Regions from separate parts of the Peribacillus sp. SRI_006 genome, predicted to be linked through region 1. Evidence: riboswitches for the same ligand, from Rfam matches in the RefSeq annotation. Region 1 holds a riboswitch; each other region holds the start of a gene.
What was found. A riboswitch is a leader RNA that binds a small molecule or an ion and turns the genes downstream of it on or off. The one in region 1 is predicted to bind S-adenosylmethionine.
Positions count from the first base shown of each region.

Region 2: it holds a riboswitch for S-adenosylmethionine, as region 1 does, so the genes downstream of both, AC2YHV_RS14945 (bifunctional homocysteine S-methyltransferase/methylenetetrahydrofolate reductase) here and AC2YHV_RS12885 (methionine ABC transporter ATP-binding protein) in region 1, are expected to answer to the same signal.
Region 3: it holds a riboswitch for S-adenosylmethionine, as region 1 does, so the genes downstream of both, metK (methionine adenosyltransferase) here and AC2YHV_RS12885 (methionine ABC transporter ATP-binding protein) in region 1, are expected to answer to the same signal.

Region 1 is NZ_JBYCZT010000008.1:29,417-33,707, forward strand. Features, by position in the region: gene AC2YHV_RS12865 (YheC/YheD family endospore coat-associated protein) at 1-577, shown strand, start outside; gene AC2YHV_RS12870 (YheE family protein) at 641-844, shown strand; gene AC2YHV_RS12875 (hypothetical protein) at 931-1,119, shown strand; gene AC2YHV_RS12880 (MBL fold metallo-hydrolase) at 1,184-2,008, opposite strand; SAM riboswitch class I at 2,292-2,396, shown strand; gene AC2YHV_RS12885 (methionine ABC transporter ATP-binding protein) at 2,466-3,482, shown strand; gene AC2YHV_RS12890 (methionine ABC transporter permease) at 3,469-4,137, shown strand; gene AC2YHV_RS12895 (MetQ/NlpA family ABC transporter substrate-binding protein) at 4,194-4,291, shown strand, end outside.
Region 2 is NZ_JBYCZT010000009.1:188,663-192,953, reverse strand. Features, by position in the region: gene ku (non-homologous end joining protein Ku) at 1-839, shown strand, start outside; gene AC2YHV_RS14950 (MOSC domain-containing protein) at 1,330-1,980, shown strand; SAM riboswitch class I at 2,092-2,190, shown strand; gene AC2YHV_RS14945 (bifunctional homocysteine S-methyltransferase/methylenetetrahydrofolate reductase) at 2,294-4,141, shown strand; gene metH (methionine synthase) at 4,134-4,291, shown strand, end outside.
Region 3 is NZ_JBYCZT010000010.1:32,711-37,001, reverse strand. Features, by position in the region: gene AC2YHV_RS15605 (gamma carbonic anhydrase) at 1-453, shown strand, start outside; gene metK (methionine adenosyltransferase) at 765-1,958, opposite strand; SAM riboswitch class I at 2,122-2,284, opposite strand; gene pckA (phosphoenolpyruvate carboxykinase (ATP)) at 2,714-4,291, shown strand, end outside.

The DNA of each region.
Region 1 (4,291 bases):
CAAAGGAAGCCAAGGGAAGGGCATTTATACCATTATCAAAAATGATGATGATACCCTATTGTTCAATAGCTTAAAGCATAGTGAATCCTTCCCTGATTTTGCTTCCTTCTGGGATACAAAAAAAAGGGATTTATTAAAAAGGAGCTATCTTGCTCAACAGGCGATCATACCAAAAAAACTCTTTGGGCATCGTTATGATTACCGGATTCTCGTCCATTATGAAAAAGGTTTTTATAAAGTGACCGGCAAAGCGGTAAGGATGTCGCAAACCCAGGAAATCACCACCCACACTCCCCAAGGCGGAAAGCTTTTTCCTTATCAGGACCTTAAATCAAAAAACCTGGATCTGAAATTAGCGAATATCGCCCAAAAATGCGGAGAGATACTTTCAAAAAAGATCGGGTTTCTCGGAGAGTTTTCCATTGATATAGGGGAAGACGAATCGGGCTCGCTTTTCATATACGAAGTGAACTCAAAGCCGATGCAATTCGATGAAGAAGAAATTGAAACAAACAGGCTTTTGCATTTAAAAAATCTTTTCATTGAATTAACTTTTCCCAACCTGAAAAGAAAATAACACCTCCAGCTGCCGTTTTCCATTATAATCGAATGAGAAACAGTATATATGGAGGTAATACATATGATCACTCATTTTCAATGGGAACCATTGCATAAGAATCTGCCAGGATGGAAAATTTCCTTTTATTTCAACAAGCAGGCAGTCAAAGCCTTATATCACAAAGATGGATCCATCGAGTGGACAGCCAATCCGCCTTCCGAAACAGATGAAACCCAACTCAAAAGCATGATACATGATTTAATGATCTTCCATGTTTATGAATGAAACCCCTTTACATTCATGAAATCGCTAAACAGAATAAAAAAAACTCCTTTGCCTAAAACTAAAGAAAAGGCTAGGAGGGATTTCTTTTGGATAAAGAAAAAATGACATTTTTGAAGGATACCGAATATGATGGCAAGGACTCCGTTTACCTGGATATCGACCGTATCATCAATGAAGGAATGGCGGGCGGAAATGTGTATGAAGTCGCTAACCTTCAGAACATCGAAGAAGCACATGATTTTTATGATGAAACAGATCCCAATGTCAATAAATGAATAATGTGGGCTCTCTTATGGAGAGCTCTCTTTTATATCAGTCAGACCGTTAAACGGATAGCAATCAAATAGTCCCATTCTCCCTCGCACTTAAAATATTTTCGTTTAAAATCGATGTAATGATATGCTCTGAATCCCATTCATGCCCAGATATCTCGATAAGGGGATAGCGATTCGGCAAAACGACCTGCTGGATTTCATGAACGGTCAGCCCTTGAGAATGCAAGCGTAAAATTTCCCCTTGGAGGTTTTCCAGATAATCCAGTTTTTTTCGAAACATCTCCTTCCCATCAGGGACGTGCCCAGCATGACAGCAAAACACTTCCCCGAAGTCATAATGCAGCAATCTTTTTATGGAATCGATGATCATCGGGACGGACTCTTCCCGTAAGACAAGTTTTGTTTTTGGGGTTACGAAAAGGTCTCCTGAAAAGAGCACGCCATTATTGTGATTCAAATACACCATATGGTCCTTTGCATGACCTGGGGTAAAAATCGGCTCCCACGTTTGGGTACGGGAATGAATGGCCTTCCCTAGCGGCTCAGCTTTAAAGGCGTCTCTCTTTCCCCAGAAAATTTTGCGATATTCAGGATATTCAGCATCCTTTGCACAAACCTCAACCGACATCGGGTGAATGAAAAGAGGGACCTTTTTATGTTCCTGTATCCAGGCAGCACCCCCCGTATGGTCTTCATGATAGTGAGTCAGGGCCACTGAGTCGAAGTCTGCGGATTCATAGAATGGAATAAGCTCTTCCAATAAAATCTGTGCGCCAGTATCTATCAATAGGCCATCCGTTAAAAAGACATACACACTCATCCCCGCCTTGTTCCCGCCAGGAGTCCCATGCACGCAAACCACATCATTTATCGTCTTGATCTCTATCATTCGGTTTCCTCCCCATCATTGTATAAATATAGTTTCATCTTCCTTTTTTTAACTTTACTATAATAACTGTAGTACCACTTTACCTTTTTGACAAGGAAATATTGGAATGAATAGCCTCGATGAAAATGCTGGATTATTGCATAATAGCCCATTTTCCATGAATCGTTTTAACGGACTGTACCAGATTTAATGACAAAAAAATAAAAGAAACGATTGACAATGCCGGATTTTACAAATAATATAGATTATATTATAAAACTTGAAATATTCTAAAATAATAATTTACTTATCAAGAGTGACGGAGGGATCAGGCCCTGTGATGTCCGGCAACCGCCCTTAGGGAACGGTGCCAATTCCTGCAGAATGATTGCATTCTGAAAGATAAGCCGAGATATGATTTCGCTGCCTCTTTCTGAATGATAGAGGCAGCTTTTTTAATGTTTAAGGGGGAAATCTCATGATTGAAATCCGTTCAGTCCGAAAGGAATACGTCTCGAAGAAAAACCGAGTTATCGGAGTGGATAACGTAACTTTAACCATTCAAACTGGTGAAATATATGGAATTGTCGGCTACAGCGGAGCTGGAAAAAGCTCATTGCTCCGCTGCTTGAATTTGCTTGAACGTCCGACAGGTGGAAATATCATTATCGACGGCATTGATTTAACCTCTTTATCTAGCAAAGAGCTTCGTAAACAACGGCAAAAAATCGGAATGATATTCCAGCACTTTTCCCTGGTCAGTTCAAAAACCGTTTATGAAAATGTCGCTTTCGCCTTAAGGGCCGCGCATCGATCGAAGGACGCGACTAAGTTACGTGTATTGGAATTGTTGGAAATAGTGGGGCTCAGCGATAAGAAAGATGTCTATCCTGCACAGCTTAGCGGTGGACAGAAGCAACGGGTCGGCATAGCTCGCGCGTTAGCAAATGAACCCACTGTACTATTATGTGATGAAGCGACTTCAGCCCTTGATCCAACAACTACAAAAGCGATTTTACAGTTATTGAAAAAGATAAGCAGTGAGCTTGGTATCACCATCGTGTTGATTACACATGAAATGGAAGTGGTCAAAGAACTATGCCACCGAGTCGCCGTGATGCAGGATGGCCGGGTAATTGAAGAAGGACCCGTTTATGAAATATTTTCACAGCCCAAACAGGAGTTAACGAAGCAATTCATTAGCAGTGTACTGGATTTCGAACTCCCTTCGCACTTGATTGAAGAAAGTGAAGGTACGATTATTAAGATCCAATTCGAAGGGCAAACCGCCGGTGAATCGATTCTTTCGGATACTCTCCAATCCCATGCAGTAAAGGGAAATATTTTACACGGTAAAATTGAGTATATCCAGGATGTTCCTTTAGGCTTTTTAATCATCGAGTTAATTGGCGATGCCGTCCAAATTCATTCGGCATTGGAATATATAAAAAATCGTTCCAGTTCTGTGGAGGTGTTAAAACATGTCACTGCTTAATCCCATCGTAAATATTTTACCTGATCTTAATAAAGCCTTTCTTGAAACGATTTATATGGTCGGCGTTTCTCTTGCAGTAGCCCTGCTGATCGGTTTACCGCTTGGAGTATTGCTATTTACAACAACAAGGAATTTATTTTTTGAAAATGGCATCGTGAATCGATCTCTCGGTTTCGCAGTCAATATTGTCCGTTCAATCCCGTTCATCATTCTTTTGGTCGCCCTCCTTCCTTTTACGGACCTACTTACAGGATCGACGATAGGGCCAAGAGCAGCTTCTGTTTCCCTGTCCGTATCCGCAATCCCTTTTTTTGCAAGGATTGTTGAAACTGCATTACGTGAAATAGACAGAGGAGTGATTGAAGCTGCAATTGCCGTAGGTGCCACTCCATGGATGATCATTAAGGATGTACTTCTTCCAGAGGCAAAACCGGGAATCATTCAAGGACTGACATTAACGACCATTTCGCTTATCGGTTACTCAGCAATGGCTGGGACAATCGGCGGTGGCGGAATTGGCGACCTGGCCATCCGGTACGGATATTACCGATATGACAACACAGTCATGATCACGACGATCGTCGTGCTGATCTGCCTTGTGCAACTCATTCAAATGGTTGGTGACAAAGTTTCATACATAGTTAACAAGCGATAGGTTTAATCACTTTTTTTAATGACTCAATACATTTCATTACTCAGGAGGAATTTCAAATGAAGAAAATAGCTTCGTTATTATCAGTCTGTGCACTTGCACTCGGCTTGGCAGCTTGCGGGAGCGATGATGCATCCCCAAATACAGAAGACAAAAA
Region 2 (4,291 bases), on a different contig from region 1:
ATACGATGTGGAAGGGGAGCATATCATTCGGTTTGGTGAACATTCCGATCAAACTTCATGCTGCAACGGAGGATAAGGATATATCTTTAAGGACGTTGCATAAGGAATGTCATACACCGATTAAATACGAAAAGGTTTGTCCAGTATGCGAGAAAGAAGTGGGGAAGGATGATATAGTCCGCGCTTTTGAGTATACAAAGGGAAAGTTTGTTGTATTGGAAGACAATGAACTAGAACAACTGAAAAAACAAAACGAAGAAAAAGCCGTGGAAATCGTGGATTTCGTTAAAATTGAAGAAATAGATCCTATTTATTTTAACCGGAGTTATTACATGTCCCCAAATGACGGGGGGATAAAAGCTTATTCCCTTTTGAGGCAGGCCCTCAAGGAATCGAATAAGGTTGGGTTGGCAAAAATCATCATTCGCTCCAAAGAACAAATGGCGGTAATCCGAGTCGTTGATAATACCTTGGTTATGGAAACGATTCATTATCCGGATGAAGTCCGCTCCACAGCGGATGTTCCGAATATCCCTGCCAATGATACCATTGTAAAAAAAGAAATCGATACTGCCGTATTATTGATAGATCAATTAACGACTACTTTCGATCCGACAAAATACACCGATGACTATCGAACCGCGTTACTAGAATTGATTGAATCAAAGAAAACGGGTCAGACGACGATTACAGCGAAAACAAAAGAACCAGTTTCCAACAATGTAACTGATTTAATGGAGGCACTACAAGCATCCATAGACCGTACAAAACATGATGAACCGGAAAAGAAAAAGACGACCCGAAAGAAAGCGGCACCGAAAAAAAAGAAACAAGCGTAAACAGGAAGCTGAGCGGAAGACGGATGATGTCGCTCGGCTTTCTGCTTGTTTTTGCAAGGAATCAGGCTTCTAATAAGATGAAAAGGTCTTGATAAATAGGGAAGGAAAGTACAAATAGGTGAGTCGATCACGATGCAAGAAACTGAATGGAATTACAGGAAATTAGTGGATATTAACGAAAGCAAAAAAAATTCGCTCCCTAAAGAGCGACAATGAGGAATTCAATCGTGAAAATCAACATATAGGCGAACGGTTGTAGTTTTCGACTATATATTGTGTTCATATTCTACCATATTTAATTCTGAAATAGCAACTAAATTACTGAAACTAACCTATGAATTTTTCTGGAAATCAATGATATTTAGCCCATTAACGCCGCATATGGCTTTTTCATTTCATATACATATAAAAAGGTACTGAATAAAATGGACTTTTAGTATAATTTATACATATAGGACGATATAAATTTAATATGAATGGAAGATGCAAAATGGAAAATGGGAAAATCAAATCACTACATGCGGGGAAGCCGAAACATGAAATTTTTTCGAATATTGATATCTTTTCAGCCATGGATAAACAAGCACAGGATAATTTGAAAGTGACTAAAGCTGGCATAATCGGTGATGGTGTCGGTAATGTAAAGTTCCATGGAGGTCCTGATCGGGCTTTGTGCTTTTACCCATTTGAGCATTATTCATTATGGAATGAAAAATTCTCTAAAGAGCTGGATATCCCTGCATTCGGTGAAAATTTAACTATAGCGGGGATGAAGGAAGAAACAACATATATCGGCGATATTTATCAAATAGGCGATGTGATTGTTCAAATTAACCAAGGGAGGATACCTTGTTCGACCATTTCCCTCTTCAATCAAGAACCTAAGTTTTTGGAACACGTGCTGAAAACGAGTTTCACTGGTTATTTTGCAAGAGTACTTCAAGAAGGAACGATAAATAAACAAAACGAGATTGTGCTGATAGATCGTCTACAAGAAAAAATTTCTGTCCATTACGCAGCAGAGGTCATCCTTCATAAACGGGATGGGCTTGAAGGTGCTAAGGCTTTACTAACACTAGACTCGTTAGCGGAAGACTGGAAACAAAGGATCTTGAAGAGGGTTCAAGCAGCAAAAGATTGAATGATTTTTGCAAAAGTGAAAAAAATGTCGATCAGGTATTGAAATTGACAGACTATTAATGTAAATTAAATATAATCAAATTTTGAAATCTTATGAAAATTATATAAATGGATCTTATCGAGAGAGGTGGAGGGACTGGCCCGAAGAAACCTCAGCAACCAGCTTACGCAAAGGTGCTAAATCCAGCAAGCAGAGCTTGATAGATGAGGAGAATGTTTCAAAAACCTTCTTCTTTGAGAAGGTTTTTTTTCCTTTTCTCTCATACTCATAGAATACGACAAAAACAGGATTGTTTTTGAGAGAGGGTGTAATGATGAATTTTCGTAAAGAATTAAAAGAAAGAATGCTGGTTGGGGAAGGGGCAATGGGGACCTTGCTTTACTCTAATGGCATTGATCAATGTTATGAGGAATTAAACTGCACGAACCCAGATCAAATAGAGTCCATCCATCGAGCCTATCTGGAAGCTGGTGCAGATATCCTTCAATCGAATACATACGGAGCCAATTTCAATAAATTGAAGCGGTATGGACTTGAAGATGAAGTGAGCAGAATCAATCGCCAGGGAGTCATTCTTGCTAAAAAAGCGGCAAAAGGAAAGGCATACGTCTTCGGCACCATAGGGGCACAGCGGAGTATCAGGAAATCGGATTTAAGCATGGAGGAGATAAAACGGGGTTTTCGTGAACAGCTATACAGTCTGTTGATGGAAAATCCTGATGGGATTCTTCTGGAAACATTTTATGACCTGGAAGAACTGGAAACCGTCCTGCAAATCGTTAAAAATGAAACCGGACTGCCGATTATCGCAAATGTCTCGATGCATGAACTGGGTAATCTTCAAAATGGAATCCATTTAAATGAAGCCTTTCAAAAACTCGAGCAATTGGGTGCCGATGTGGTTGGTGTGAATTGCCGCCTTGGACCACATCATATGATTCGGGCCTTGGAAGAAGTGAGTTTGCCAAAGCAAGCATCGATTGCCATTTACCCTAACGCCAGCCTGCCGGATTATGTCGATGGGAGGCTCGTTTATAAAGCTGTACCGGAATATTTCGGTTCTAGTGCCCTGGAACTTCGTGAGCAAGGCGCCGCGATCATAGGAGGGTGCTGTGGAACGACTCCACTGCATATTCAAGCTGTAAAGCATGCAATTGGAAGTTTGGCTCCCGTGAAAGAGAAATTTACGAAATCCCGTGAAATAGAAGTAATTGAAGTGAACGATAGGGAATTGGAACTTCCCCTTTACGAAAAGGCCAAAACGGAACGGACGATTCTCGTTGAGCTTGATCCACCGAAAAAGCTAGGGATAGAGAGTTTCATGACTGGTGCTGAGGTTTTGAAAAAAGCAGGGGTCGATTCCATTACATTAGCGGATAATTCACTTGCCTCACCAAGGATATCGAATGATGCACTGGCTAATTTACTGAAGAACCAATTGAATATAAATCCGATGGTGCATATAACATGCCGTGATCGAAATTTGATTGGCCTGCAGTCACATTTAATGGGTCTGCAGACGGTAGGGCTGAACGAAATATTGATCATCACCGGAGACCCTTCAAAAATTGGGGACTTCCCGGGTGCCACTTCGGTTTACGATTTATCTTCCTTTGACCTGATAAGTATGGTCAAACAATTTAATGAAGGTCTTTCCTATTCCGGTCAAAGTTTGGGTCAACGGGCAAATTTTAAAATTGCGGCAGCTTTTAATCCCAATGTGAAATATCTGGATAAAGCCGTACTGAGAATGGAAAAGAAGATTGCCTGCGGTGCTCAATCCTTTTTGACACAGCCAATTTATTCCGTAGAGCAAATCGAAGAAGTATATGAAGCGACAAAACATCTGGAAACCCCGATTTTCATCGGTATCATGCCCTTAACAAGCACCCGGAACGCCGAATTCATCCATAATGAGATCCCAGGCATCAAATTGCCTGATAATGTTAGAAGGGCCATGGCTCTAGCGGGTGATGACCCTGTAAAGTCAAGGATTGAAGGGGTGAATATCGCGCGGGAACTGGTGGACGCGGCTAGGGAAAAATTCAAGGGCATATATTTAATCACTCCATTCCTTCGCTATGAAATGACGGCGGAACTAACGAAATATATTAGAAAAGTCGATAGTAAACAGACATCAGAGGTGGCAGTACATGAATAAAAAAGCGATTCAAGATCAGTTAAATTCTAAGATTCTCCTACTTGATGGGGCGATGGGAACGATGCTTCAAGCGGAGAATTTGACAGCAGACGATTTTGGCGGGGAACAATTCGAGGGCTGCAATGAATATTTATCACTGACGCAACCGGA
Region 3 (4,291 bases), on a different contig from region 1:
GTCGTCACAGGTGATGTCAAAATTGGCGACGAAACATCAATCTGGTTCAATTCCGTCATTCGCGGTGATGTATCCCCAACCATCATCGGAAAAAAAGTAAGTATACAGGATAACAGCATCCTGCACCAAAGCCCAAATAATCCATTGATCATCGAGGATGAAGTAACCATTGGACATCAGGTCATATTACATAGCTGTAAAATCCGCAAAGGAGCTTTAATCGGCATGGGATCGATCGTACTTGATGAAGCCGAAATCGGCGAAGGGGCTTTCATCGGTGCCGGCAGTCTCGTTCCCCAAGGCAAAGTCATTCCACCGAACATGTTGGCATTCGGACGTCCAGCTAAAGTCATCCGCGAAATCAACGAAGAAGATCGTCAGGATATGGAACGCATCGTACGCGAATACGCCGAAAAAGGCCAATACTATAAAACGGCGGAACGGATAAAGTAATGCACGAGCACTTGACTGAAAATTACGAGTATTTGAACGCAACTCACGAGTAAACCGCTGAAACTCACGAGTATTTGCTTCAAATTCACGAGTAAATCGCTCAAACTTACGAGTATTTGCTCCAAATTCACGAGTAAATCGCTCTAGCTCATGAGTATTGCTCCAAACTCACGAGTAAATCGCTCTAACTCACGAGTATGGCCCTTAAAGTTTAATTTCTTTGGGATTTCTTGAATTATTCCCGCAGACGGCTAAGTTAATCCATAAAAAAGGTGCCCCGCAAATAAACGGGACACCTTTTTTTATATGAATTACGCTTGTGCTTTTAATGTTTCTGCTTTGTCCGTGCGTTCCCATGGAAGATCGACATCTGTACGGCCGAAGTGTCCGTATGCAGCTGTTTGTTTGTAAATTGGGCGACGAAGGTCAAGCATTTTGATGATACCAGCTGGACGAAGGTCGAAGTTTGCGCGAACTAGGTCAACAAGGACTTCTTCGCTAACTGTACCAGTTCCGAACGTATCAATGGAGATCGATACAGGCTCTGCCACACCAATTGCGTATGCCAATTGAACTTCCGCTTTGTCGGCAAGGCCGGCTGCCACGATGTTTTTCGCAACGTAACGTGCAGCGTATGCAGCAGAACGGTCAACTTTAGTAGCATCCTTACCAGAGAATGCACCGCCGCCGTGACGAGCGTATCCGCCGTAAGTATCAACGATGATTTTACGTCCAGTAAGACCAGCATCCCCTTGAGGTCCGCCGATTACGAAACGGCCAGTCGGGTTGATGAAGTACTTAGTATCTGCATCGATCAACTCGGCTGGAACGACAGCTTTGATCACATGTTCTTTTAGATCGGCTTGAATTTGTTCAAGCGTAATTTCTGCATCATGCTGTGTAGAGATGACGATTGTATCTACACGTACAGGACGGTTATTCTCATCATATTCCACGGTTACCTGTGTTTTACCATCAGGGCGTAGGTAAGCAAGAGTTTCATCTTTACGAACTTGGGTCAAGCGGAATGAAAGTTTATGCGCCAATGAAATCGGAAGCGGCATAAGCTCTTCTGTTTCATTACAAGCGAATCCGAACATAAGACCTTGGTCCCCTGCACCGATTGCATCGATTTCTTCATCTGACATGTTTCCTTCACGAGCTTCCAATGCTTTATCGACACCAGCTGCGATATCGGCAGACTGCTCATCAATGGAACTCAAAACAGCACAAGTTTCAGCATCGAAACCGTATTTCGCACGTGTGTAGCCAATTCCTTTAACCGTATCACGAACGATACGCGGGATATCCACGTAAGCGGACGTTGTAATTTCACCAGCAACAAGTACAAGACCTGTAGTTACACTAGTTTCACACGCAACACGTGCATTTGCATCCTTAGCTAGGATAGCATCTAAAATGGAATCTGAAATCTGATCACAAATTTTGTCCGGATGGCCCTCTGTAACAGATTCAGAAGTAAATAGACGTTTCTTTGACATCATATTTCCTCCTTGGAAGTTAGTATGTTGTAGGCATAAGCCTGATTTTTACGGAACTCGTTTCCCTCATTAGTTTCAACTATAGACACAGAATTACTTATAAAAAACACAAAAACCTTCCCTGGCAAATGAGGAAAGGTTTAAAATTCTGTCTTCTATCCTTTCACTCTTATCGTTCAAGGGTTTTTTACCTTGCTCAGGTTAGCACCATCACCACTATTCCTTGAAGACCTTCGCTTTATTTTCGGCGATCGATCTTGGAGTCAAGTTCAATATGGCAGGTTGCTGGGTTTCAAAGGGCCTGTCCCTCCACCAACTCGGGATAAGAGAATCCGTACAATTTAAGATATTATCGTATCTGGCTGGAATTTGTCAATGCTTTTCTAAAAAGAACATTTACACCCAGAACGGCGTTCATTTGAAAAAACATGTTGATATAACGTCCTAGAGGGGTTTACAACGCAATATACGAATAGAAATGTTGTAAATTGCCATTAATAATAAAGTATTGAATATCGAAAAGGACGACATCCTGACTTACCCTTTAGACATAGTATTGTTTACTTACTTCCTATTTAAATAAATTTTTCCTAATGAAAGTATATGCGACCATCCTGACTCGGTTCCTGCCGGATTAAAATGATTAATGCGGCCAGCTGAAAATAATCACAAATTAAAAGAAATAGTATAGACTAATTAAATGAATGTGTTATACTAATTATAATCTAAAAACTCAAACAAAGGAAGGTACCTCATATATGAATTCTGTAGATGTTTCTAATGAGTTACACCAATTATTAACAGGAAACAATGTGCAAACTCAACTATCAGTTCCTCAATTGGTCGAAAAAGTACTAAGCAGAAATGAAGGCGTTTTAACATCAACCGGCGCGGTAAAAGCTGAAACTGGCAAATATACCGGTCGTTCACCTAAAGATAAATATATCGTGGAAGAAGCATCAGTTAAAGATAAAATCGATTGGGGCCCAGTGAACCGGCCGATTTCCGAAGATGTGTTCAATAAACTATATAATAAAGTAGTTGACTACCTAAAAGCAAAAGAAGAGATTTTTGTTTTTAAAGGTTTCGCTGGTGCAGACGAATCATCACGTCTTCCCATCCGTGTTGTTAATGAATATGCTTGGCATAACCTTTTCGCCCATACTTTGTTCATCCGTCCAAACGAAGAGGAACTGAGAGGTCACGAAGCTGAATTCACGATCGTTTCTGCACCTAACTTCAAAGCGGACCCAGAAGTGGACGGAACTACATCCGAAACGTTCATCATCGTTTCTTTTGAACGCCGTACGATCCTGATCGGCGGAACGGAATATGCAGGAGAAATGAAAAAATCGATCTTCTCGATCATGAACTACTTACTTCCAGAGGCTGGAATCCTTCCAATGCATTGCTCTGCCAACGTAGGACGTGAAGGGGACGTCGCTTTATTCTTCGGACTGTCCGGTACGGGCAAAACAACTTTATCAGCAGACACTAGCCGTAAATTGATTGGCGATGACGAGCACGGCTGGTCTTCTAACGGCGTATTCAACATCGAAGGCGGCTGCTATGCAAAAACGATCAACCTTTCACGTGAAAAAGAACCGCAAATTTTCGATGCAATCCGTTTTGGTGCTGTATTGGAAAATGTTGTTGTTGATCCGGATACGCGTGAAGCAAACTATGATGACAGTTCATTGACTGAAAACACTCGTGCTGCTTACCAAATGCAAGCAATCGATAACATCGTGAACCCAAGTATTGCAGGACATCCAAATACAATCATTTTCTTAACGGCTGATGCTTCAGGAGTTCTGCCTCCAATCAGCAAGCTTTCCAAAGAACAGGCAATGTTCCACTTCCTAAGCGGATACACTAGTAAATTGGCTGGTACTGAAAGAGGCGTAACTTCACCGGAAGCTACATTCTCCACTTGCTTCGGTTCACCATTCTTACCGCTTCCAGCTACACGCTATGCTGAGATGCTTGGTGATAAAATTGACGAGCACAATGCAAAGGTATACCTTGTCAACACAGGATGGACTGGCGGAGCATACGGAACTGGAAGCCGTATGAAACTTGCTTACACCCGTGCAATGGTACAAGCGGCGCTTGAAGGTGAATTAGCGAACATCGAAACGATCAAAGATGATATCTTCGGTTTGGATATCCCGCTTCATGTTCCTGGTGTTCCTGATGAAGTGCTTCAACCAATCAAGACTTGGGCAGATCCTGCCGCTTATAAAGAAGCAGCAACAGACCTTGCCACACAATTCCGTGCAAACTTCAAGAAATTCAAAAGCGTTCCAAGTGAAATCGAAGAACTTGGCGGCCCG